2 regions of the Ruegeria sp. AG1 genome follow, and region 1 is predicted to be linked to the other one. Evidence: riboswitches for the same ligand, from Rfam matches in the RefSeq annotation. Region 1 holds a riboswitch; the other holds the start of a gene.
What was found. Region 1 has a riboswitch for cobalamin ahead of ACR0B5_RS10170 (hypothetical protein). Riboswitches for the same ligand answer to the same signal wherever they lie in the genome.
Positions count from the first base shown of each region.

Region 2: another riboswitch for cobalamin. It lies ahead of nrdH (glutaredoxin-like protein NrdH); the one in region 1 lies ahead of ACR0B5_RS10170 (hypothetical protein).

Region 1 covers NZ_JBQFYU010000005.1:375,217-379,427, reverse strand. Annotated here, with positions in the region: gene ACR0B5_RS10180 (DNA polymerase III subunit gamma/tau) at 1-1,363, opposite strand, end outside; gene ACR0B5_RS10175 (phosphatase domain-containing protein) at 1,533-2,036, shown strand; gene ACR0B5_RS10170 (hypothetical protein) at 2,033-2,440, opposite strand; cobalamin riboswitch at 2,529-2,749, opposite strand; gene ACR0B5_RS10165 (alpha/beta hydrolase family protein) at 2,909-3,766, shown strand; gene rsgA (ribosome small subunit-dependent GTPase A) at 3,798-4,211, opposite strand, start outside.
Region 2 covers NZ_JBQFYU010000001.1:241,871-246,081, reverse strand. Annotated here, with positions in the region: gene ACR0B5_RS01200 (DEAD/DEAH box helicase) at 1-1,593, shown strand, start outside; cobalamin riboswitch at 1,682-1,873, shown strand; gene nrdH (glutaredoxin-like protein NrdH) at 1,959-2,180, shown strand; gene nrdI (class Ib ribonucleoside-diphosphate reductase assembly flavoprotein NrdI) at 2,196-2,609, shown strand; gene nrdE (class 1b ribonucleoside-diphosphate reductase subunit alpha) at 2,591-4,211, shown strand, end outside.

The sequences.
Region 1 (4,211 bases):
GGATCAGCTCGACCACATGTTCGAAACTTGGGTATCGCGCCAGTGCCGTCTGTGTATCTTGCGCCAAGGCGGCGACTGGTGCGCCGCCGGACCCGCGTGGCGCAGGGGCGTAGCTTGTAGTGGCGCGGGCTTCGACCGGGGCCGCGCCGTTGCTTTGAATGGGCATCCCACCGCCAGGCCCGCCTCCAGGGGGAGGAGGCGTATCCTGCAGCCGTTTGATCAGTTCTTCCGGGCTGGGCAGGTCGGCCACATGAGTCAGTCGGATCACAGCCATTTCGGCAGCCATCATGGCGTTGGGGGCGGCTGAAACTTCCTCAAGCGCTTTCAACAGCATCTGCCACATCCGAGTCAGTACCCGCATGGGGAGGGCCTCAGCCATCTGCTGGCCACGGGCGCGTTCATCCGGGGAAACAGTGGGGTCTTCGGCTGCGTCCGGGGTGATCTTCACGACCGAGACCCAATGCGTGATCTCAGCCAGATCACGCAGCACGGCCAGTGGATCAGCCCCTTCGGCGTATTGGCCACCAAGCTCGGTCAGCGCCCCAGCTGCATCGCCCCGCAGGATCATGTCCATGAGATCCAGAACCCGGCCACGATCCGCCAGGCCCAGCATCGCGCGTACTTGATCTGCCGTCGTCTCTCCGGCCCCGTGCGAGATCGCCTGATCCAGCAATGAGGTCGCGTCGCGAGCAGATCCCTCGGCAGCACGGGTGATCAGCGCCAGCGCATCCTCGGCAATCTCTGCGCTCTCAGCTGAGGCGATCTTGCGCAGCAGGCCGATCATATCCTCGGGCTCGATCCTACGTAGGTCGAAGCGTTGGCAGCGCGACAGAACCGTGACGGGAACCTTGCGAATCTCAGTTGTGGCGAAGATGAACTTCACATGCGCCGGCGGCTCCTCAAGCGTCTTGAGCAGCGCGTTGAAGGCGCTGGTCGACAGCATGTGGACTTCATCGATGATGTAGATCTTGTAGCGGGCCGAGGCTGCACGGTAGCGAACACTGTCGATAATCTCGCGAATATCATTCACGCCGGTGCGGCTGGCTGCGTCCATCTCCATGACGTCGACATGACGACCTTCCATGATGGCAACGCAGTGCTCACATTGACCGCAGGGCTCGGTCGTGGGTCCGCCATTTCCGTCCGGTCCGATACAGTTCATGCCTTTCGCAATGATCCGTGCGGTCGTCGTTTTGCCGGTTCCACGAATGCCTGTCATGACAAAGGCTTGCGCGATACGATCCGCCTCGAACGCGTTTTTCAGCGTGCGGACCATCGCATCCTGACCCACCAGATCGGCAAAGGTTTCCGGGCGGTATTTTCGGGCGAGAACCTGATAGGCGGGGCTGTCTGAGTCGGTCATGTCTGCTCTGGCGGATTCGGAACGTCACCGCAGCGTAGAGGCCCGCGCCGCCCGCGTCCACATGAGTTGAAGAACGATTTTGTTTTGGAAACTGGCGCGTCAGGGGTACAATCTTCGGATTGTGAATCAAGCCTAAAGTCAGGATCAACGCTTCCGGGGGGATGCTGTCATGACGAATTTGGTCATTCATGCTTTGCAAGTGGGCGGGGGCACACTTGCCCTAACGTCGATGCCGGGAAAGGGCGGCGACTATGCAGGCGACCTTGAAACGATTGGAGATTGGAGGCCGGGGCTCGTGCTTTCGATGACAACCGAGGCCGAGCTGGTCCAGTTTGGAGCCCGCGATTTTGGCCGCGACGTTCAGGGGCGCGCCAGCCGCTGGGTGCATCTGCCGATTCAGGATTTCGGCGTGCCACCGTCAGAGGTTGATGCGCAATGGCCCGATGTTAGTGCCGCGGCGCGGCAGGCTTTGTCTGGTGGAGGGCGCGTGCTTGTCCATTGTCAGGGCGGATGTGGTCGCTCTGGCATGGTGGTGCTGAGGTTGATGATCGAATGCGGCGAGGCTCCAACCCAAGCGCTGGATCGGTTGCGCAAGCTACGCCCCTGCGCGGTCGAAACCGATGCACAGAAGCACTGGGCCACCTTGCCCGCCCGAGCTTTGGCAGACTCCTAAGCCGACAATTGCAGTTCCGCCGGGGTCGTTTTGCGCGGCGCAATCACTGATGCCTCGAGCATAGCGCAGGGCAGGGATGTCATCGCTGCGCTAGGCAGGCTGTTCGTTTCGGTACCGAACATAAGGTCGGCGTAGCGATCGAGGGTCTCGCTGTCGGCATTAGGATCCGCTCCGCAATAGACCCGCACCCGAGACTGGCTGGCCCGAAACCGGGCGTGGCAGCCGTCCGTGCAATGGGTCAGGTCGCTGCTGCCTTCGATTTCGAAATCCGATGTGGTCGCCGGACCGGCTTGGTCCAGCGCGTCAACCATCGAACGCGCCAGCCGTGCCAATGCAGGGCAAGTCTTGCCCGTATGTTGGCAGATGGTTGCTGAGAACCTATGTGTCTTCGTCTTCCAGATCATCCTGCGCCCTCCGCGCGGTGGACAGGGGCTGGGATCAGGTGGGGCAGATAGGGTCTGTCACGGCCTGCCCGGACACCCCGCCCGAGTTTGGGTTATGTTGACAATGGCAGGTCTCCTGACTTGCGGGTCATCGCTTTGCCGACCTTCCCGGCCTTTCGGCCAGTGGCTCCTCGACATCGCTCACCGCTTACAGTTGCGGGGGCAGTCGCGGATTTGGTTCATCCCGAGCGAGCCGGGTAAAACCGCACCGTGTTCCCTTTTCATCCCGACCTCTTGCGAAAGCCGGGAACCATCGCACTATCGCTAGCGTTCATAACCATTCTGAGTCAAGTTGAACTTTCTGCGTTGCGGAAAGCCGATCCGCGAAGTGGACGCGTGGTCAAGCGGGATCGCAGTTGACTTGCATGGGCTGTCTGGGGTCAAGTTGCAATATGAACTCATCAGTTCAGTTTTCCACCGAGGATACCCATGTTGGATTCAAACCAAACAGTGCTGATCGAAGATGTTCAGATCCCGGTGGGGGATGGCGCCCTGTCCGGGCGGATTTACCGGCCCGTGGCGCAGCCCGAAACCGTAGTGGTGGTCAACAGCGCGACGGGAGTTCCGCGTGACTACTACAAGCATTTCGCACAGTGGTTGGCGTCGGATCGGGATATCGCCTGTCTGATCTATGACTACCGGGAATTCGGTCATTCGAAATCGGGGCCACAGCGTCGGTCGAAGATCTCGATGGCGGATTGGGCGTTGCAGGACATGCCCGCCGCGCGGGCCGAGATGCGCCGACGGTTCCCGCTGGCGCAGCAATGGTCAGTTGGTCATTCGCTTGGAGGGATGCTGGGGCCAGTGCAGCCGGATATCGACAAGATTGATCGCATGATCTGCGTCTGTTCTGGCCTTGTGAAATTGGGCGATCATCCTTGGCCGTACCGCGCTCTGGCCGGGTTGTTCTGGTATGGGCATGTGCCTCTGGTCGTGAGCGGCCTAGGGTATTTGCCGGGCAAGGCACTTGGGTTTGGAACAGACCTACCGCCTAAGGTCTATTGGCAATGGCGCAAATGGTGCACCGCGCCGCAAAGCTATCTGCCCGAGATCGGAGACACACTGCCGCAAGCTACGTGGCAGGATGCTGACGTTCCCGTCGACCTATTTGCCTTCACAGATGATGAGATGGTCCCAGAAGCTGCCGTTTGGCGGTTGGCCGAGCTTTATGGTCCGAAAGCACGCCGTCACCTGTTGTCACCGGAAGAGTTTGGCGTTCGGGAAATCGGCCATATCGGTGTGTTTGCCCGCCGAAATGCGGTGCTCTGGCCACGATTGATCGCTTGATGGGGGGCGCCGGCGGACCGGCGCCCTTGTTTCAATCGCTGCGCCGCGCGGATTTTCCGTGCATCGCGGATCGGACCATCTTGCCGAAGGCTTTGTCGCGTGCCCGCGCTTCGGCCACGGTCTCAGAGTTGCGCTGATCCTCGCGCCTCAGCTTGCGCCAGCGTTCCAGCCGATCTGCATCCAGTGTGTGTGCTTCAATCGCCGCCTGCACAGCGCAACCGGGCTCGGCCTCATGCTGGCAATCCGAGAACCGGCAGGTTTGGGCCAGCTCCAGAATGTCCGAAAAGACTTCGTCCACCCCGTCCTGGGCATCGAGCAGACGCAGGGCGCGCATGCCGGGGGTGTCGACCAGCCAACCGCCATTTTGCATCGGACGTAAGGCGCGAGACGTCGTGGTATGACGGCCTCGTGCGTCATCCTCGCGGATTGCGGCTGTTGCCTGATC
Region 2 (4,211 bases), on a different contig from region 1:
GCGGATGTAGGCGCGTTCATTGCGTCATGTGTTGGCGGCATGGATATGCGAGACGAGCGGCGAGCGTTGGCTCGCGGTGCGCATATCGTGGTCGCAACGCCGGGCCGTCTCCGCGACCATATCATGCGGGAGTCGATTGACCTAACCGCTGTCCGCGCAGTGGTTCTGGATGAAGCCGACGAAATGCTAGACCTGGGCTTCCGCGAAGATCTTGAGTTCATTCTGGAACAGACGCCCTCCGAGCGTCAGACACTGCTGTTTTCCGCTACGGTTCCTCGCGCCATCGCCTCCCTCGCCGCTCGCTACCAGCGCGATGCCGAGCGCGTCAGCACCGTCAGCGAGCGCACGCAACATGCCGATATCGAATATCGCGCGATGAATGTGGCCCCGCGCGATGGTGAGAACGCAATCATCAACGTGCTGCGCTTCTACGAGGCCCCCAACGCCATTATCTTCTGCAACACTCGCGCCATGGTCAGCCGCCTGACGGCGCGACTGTCGAATCGTGGATTCTCGGTCGTGGCCCTGTCCGGAGAGCTGACGCAAAGCGAACGTTCGAACGCGCTGCAAGCCATGCGCGACGGACGCGCCCGCGTCTGTGTGGCGACCGATGTGGCCGCGCGCGGGATCGACCTGCCGAACCTTGATCTGGTGATCCATGCAGAACTGCCGAACAGCCATGAAACGCTGCTGCACCGCTCGGGCCGAACCGGACGCGCCGGGCGGAAAGGCGTCAGCGCGCTGGTCATACCGCCTGCATCGTTCAAAAAGGCGCAACGCCTGCTGAAATTCGCCAAGCTGACAGCCGATTGGGGGTCTGCACCCTCGGCCGATGAGGTTCAGGCGCAGGACATGCAGCGGATGTTCAGCTCGGACGACTGGACCGTGGATGTCACCGAGGGCGAAAGCGCACTGGTTGATGATCTGGTCTCGCGCTTTTCACCGCAGCAGCTGGCGGCGGCCTATCTGCGTCAATACGGGCGCAAACACTCCGCCCCGGAGGAACTGAGCGACACGCAAGATGCCGCGCCCAAGCCGAACGTGCCCTTTGGCTCAAGCGTGTGGTTTTCGCTGTCGGAGGGACACAACGAAAACGCCTCGCCTCGCTATTTGCTGCCCATGTTGTGCAAGGCGGGCAAGATCACCAAAGACGATATCGGCGCGATCCGCATTGCCGACACCGAAAGCTATATCGAGATTCGCGAAAGCAGCGTTGAAGGTTTCCTGAAGGCCATTGGCCCCGAGATGACGGTCGAAGGCACCAAGACCCTGGTGCAACTGGACGCGCCGCCTGCCTTTGCCGGTGGTGGCCGCAAAGGTCCCAAGCGCGACTTCAAAGGCAAGAAGCGCCACGAACGCCCGGCCCACGCGGCTGAGCCACAGCCCGCAAAACCACGCCGGAAGCCGGCCGAGAAACCCAAGCCCGAAACGCGGCCCAAACGGGATGAGACCCCCTCGGGCGATCAGCACAAGAAACCTGCGCGCCGTCTGAAAGGCCCGCCTCCGCCCAAAGGCAAGCCAAGCAGCAAGAAAAACCGCGCACGTGCGGCTGCGATGAAGGGTGGCAACGCGATGCCCAAGCGGAAAAAGTAGACCGCCTTAGCGCACGTGGCTGGTTGTGCAAGCGAAGAAAATTATTTTCTTCGCCACACCATATATTGACAACACTCCACCACCAACCCCAATATGGTGTTGCTTCGGTTCTTTCGATTCCTGTTGAAAGCTAAGAGGGAAACCGGTGAAAAACCGGCGCTGCCCCCGCAACTGTAAGCGGATAGTTCGGCTGAATACGCCACTGAAAGCGTGCTTTTGGGAAGGCCAGTCCGAACGTCAATCCGCGAGCCAGGAGACCTGCCGCAAGCAAAGAAAGAGAACCGCGAACGGAGGGTTCGGGGGCGTGTTCAGGGGTCATTTTGCCCGCAGCGTCCTCGGCATTCATTAAAAGGACAGAGGACGACATGAGCATTACCGTATATTCCAAACCCGCATGCGTACAATGCACCGCCACCACCCGAGCGCTGGATGCAAAAGGCATCACCTATGACGTCATCGACCTGACCCAGGACGACAGCGCCATGACCCATGTGACCGAGCTGGGTTATCGTCAGGCCCCTGTCGTTGTGGCGGGCAGTGATCACTGGTCGGGTTTCCGCCCGGACATGATCGCCCAACTGGCCTGATCCATGGCCGCGCCGATCCCGGCGCTGGTCTATTTCTCTTCGAAATCCGGAAACACCCACCGCTTTGTCTCGCGGCTGGGCCTGACCTCTTTCCGCATTCCGAACGGGATGGACCCGCTGCCTGACCCCCGACACCCCTATGTGCTGATCAGCCCCACCTACGCCGACGGCGAAGGGCGCGGGGCGGTTCCTAAACAGGTGATCCGGTTTCTGAACGACCCGGACAGACGTGCCGGGATCGTTGGAGTGATCGGCACAGGCAATCGTAATTTCGGTGCGACCTACGCTTTGGCCGGTCGCATCATCGCTCAAAAATGCAACGTTCCGCTGCTCTACACATTCGAGCTGGCCGGAACAGAGACCGACATCGCCCGCGTCCGCGCCGGGCTGGAAAAACTAGGGAGAAACCTATGCTCGACAGCAGCGTAAACGAGCAGGACTATCACGCGTTGAACGCGATGCTGAACCTCTACGATGGTGAGGGGAAGATCCGGTTCGATGCCGACCGAATGGCCGCGCGGCAGTACTTCCTGCAGCATGTGAATCAGAACACCGTGTTCTTCCACTCGCTGGATGAAAAACTCGGGTATCTGGTTTCCGAGGGCTACTACGAAGAGGCCGTTCTGGACCAGTATTCCAAGAACTTCATGCGCAAGATCTGGGACGCGGCCTATGCCAAGAAGTTCCGGTTCCCGACCTTTCTGGGCGCGTTCAAATATTACACCTCATACACGCTGAAAACCCGTGACGGGCAGCGGTTCTTGGAACGCTACGAGGACCGCGTCGTCATGACCGCGCTGGCGCTGGCACGCGGTGATGAGGCGCTGGCCCTGTCTTTCATGGAGGAAATCCTCGACGGTCGTTTCCAGCCCGCCACGCCCACCTTCCTGAACGCCGGGAAAGCCTCACGCGGGGAATTGATCTCATGCTTCCTGCTGCGGCTTGAGGACAACATGGAGAGCATCGGTCGCGGCATCAACTCGGCCCTGCAACTGTCCAAACGTGGTGGAGGCGTAGCGCTGCTGCTGACCAACATCCGCGAGCATGGCGCGCCGATTAAGGGCATTGAGAACCAATCCTCCGGCGTGATCCCGGTAATGAAACTGCTGGAGGACAGCTTTTCCTACGCCAACCAACTGGGTGCGCGGCAAGGCGCGGGTGCGGTGTATCTGAACGCACACCACCCGGACATCATGCGCTTTCTCGACACCAAGCGCGAAAACGCGGATGAGAAAATCCGTATCAAAACGCTGAGCCTTGGCGTGGTGATCCCTGACATCACTTTCGAGCTGGCGAAGAAAAACGCGGATATGTACCTGTTCTCGCCTCATGACGTAGAAAAGGTCTATGGCGTGCCGTTCTCGGAAATCTCGGTGACGGAGAAGTATCACGAGATGGTCGATGACAAGCGAATCCGCAAATCCAAGGTCAATGCGCGTGAGTTCTTCCAGACCATTGCAGAGATTCAGTTCGAATCCGGTTACCCCTACGTGATGTTCGAAGACACGGTGAACCGGATGAACCCCATTGCGGGCCGGATCAACATGTCGAACCTGTGTTCCGAGATTTTGCAGGTCAATGAAGCGTCTGAGTTCAACGATGACCTCAGCTATTCCCATCTGGGCACGGATATCTCCTGCAACCTCGGCTCGCTGAACATTGCCAAGACAATGGATGGCGGTGATCTGGGCCGCACTGTCGGCGCTGCGATCCGCGCGCTGACGGCGGTGTCCGAGATGTCGGCAATCGACTCGGTGCCTTCGGTGCGTCGCGGCAATGATGAAAGCCACGCGATTGGTCTGGGGCAGATGAACCTGCACGGGTTTCTGGCGCGGGAACATATCCACTATGGCTCGCCCGAGGGGGTTGAGTTCACCTCGATCTATTTTGCCACCGTGGCTTATCACGCGATCCGCACGTCATGCGATCTGGCGAAGGAACGCAATGCGTCGTTCAAGGGATTTGAGGACTCCGACTATGCCTCAGGCACCTTCTTCGACAAATACACCACCCGCGACTGGCTGCCTGAAA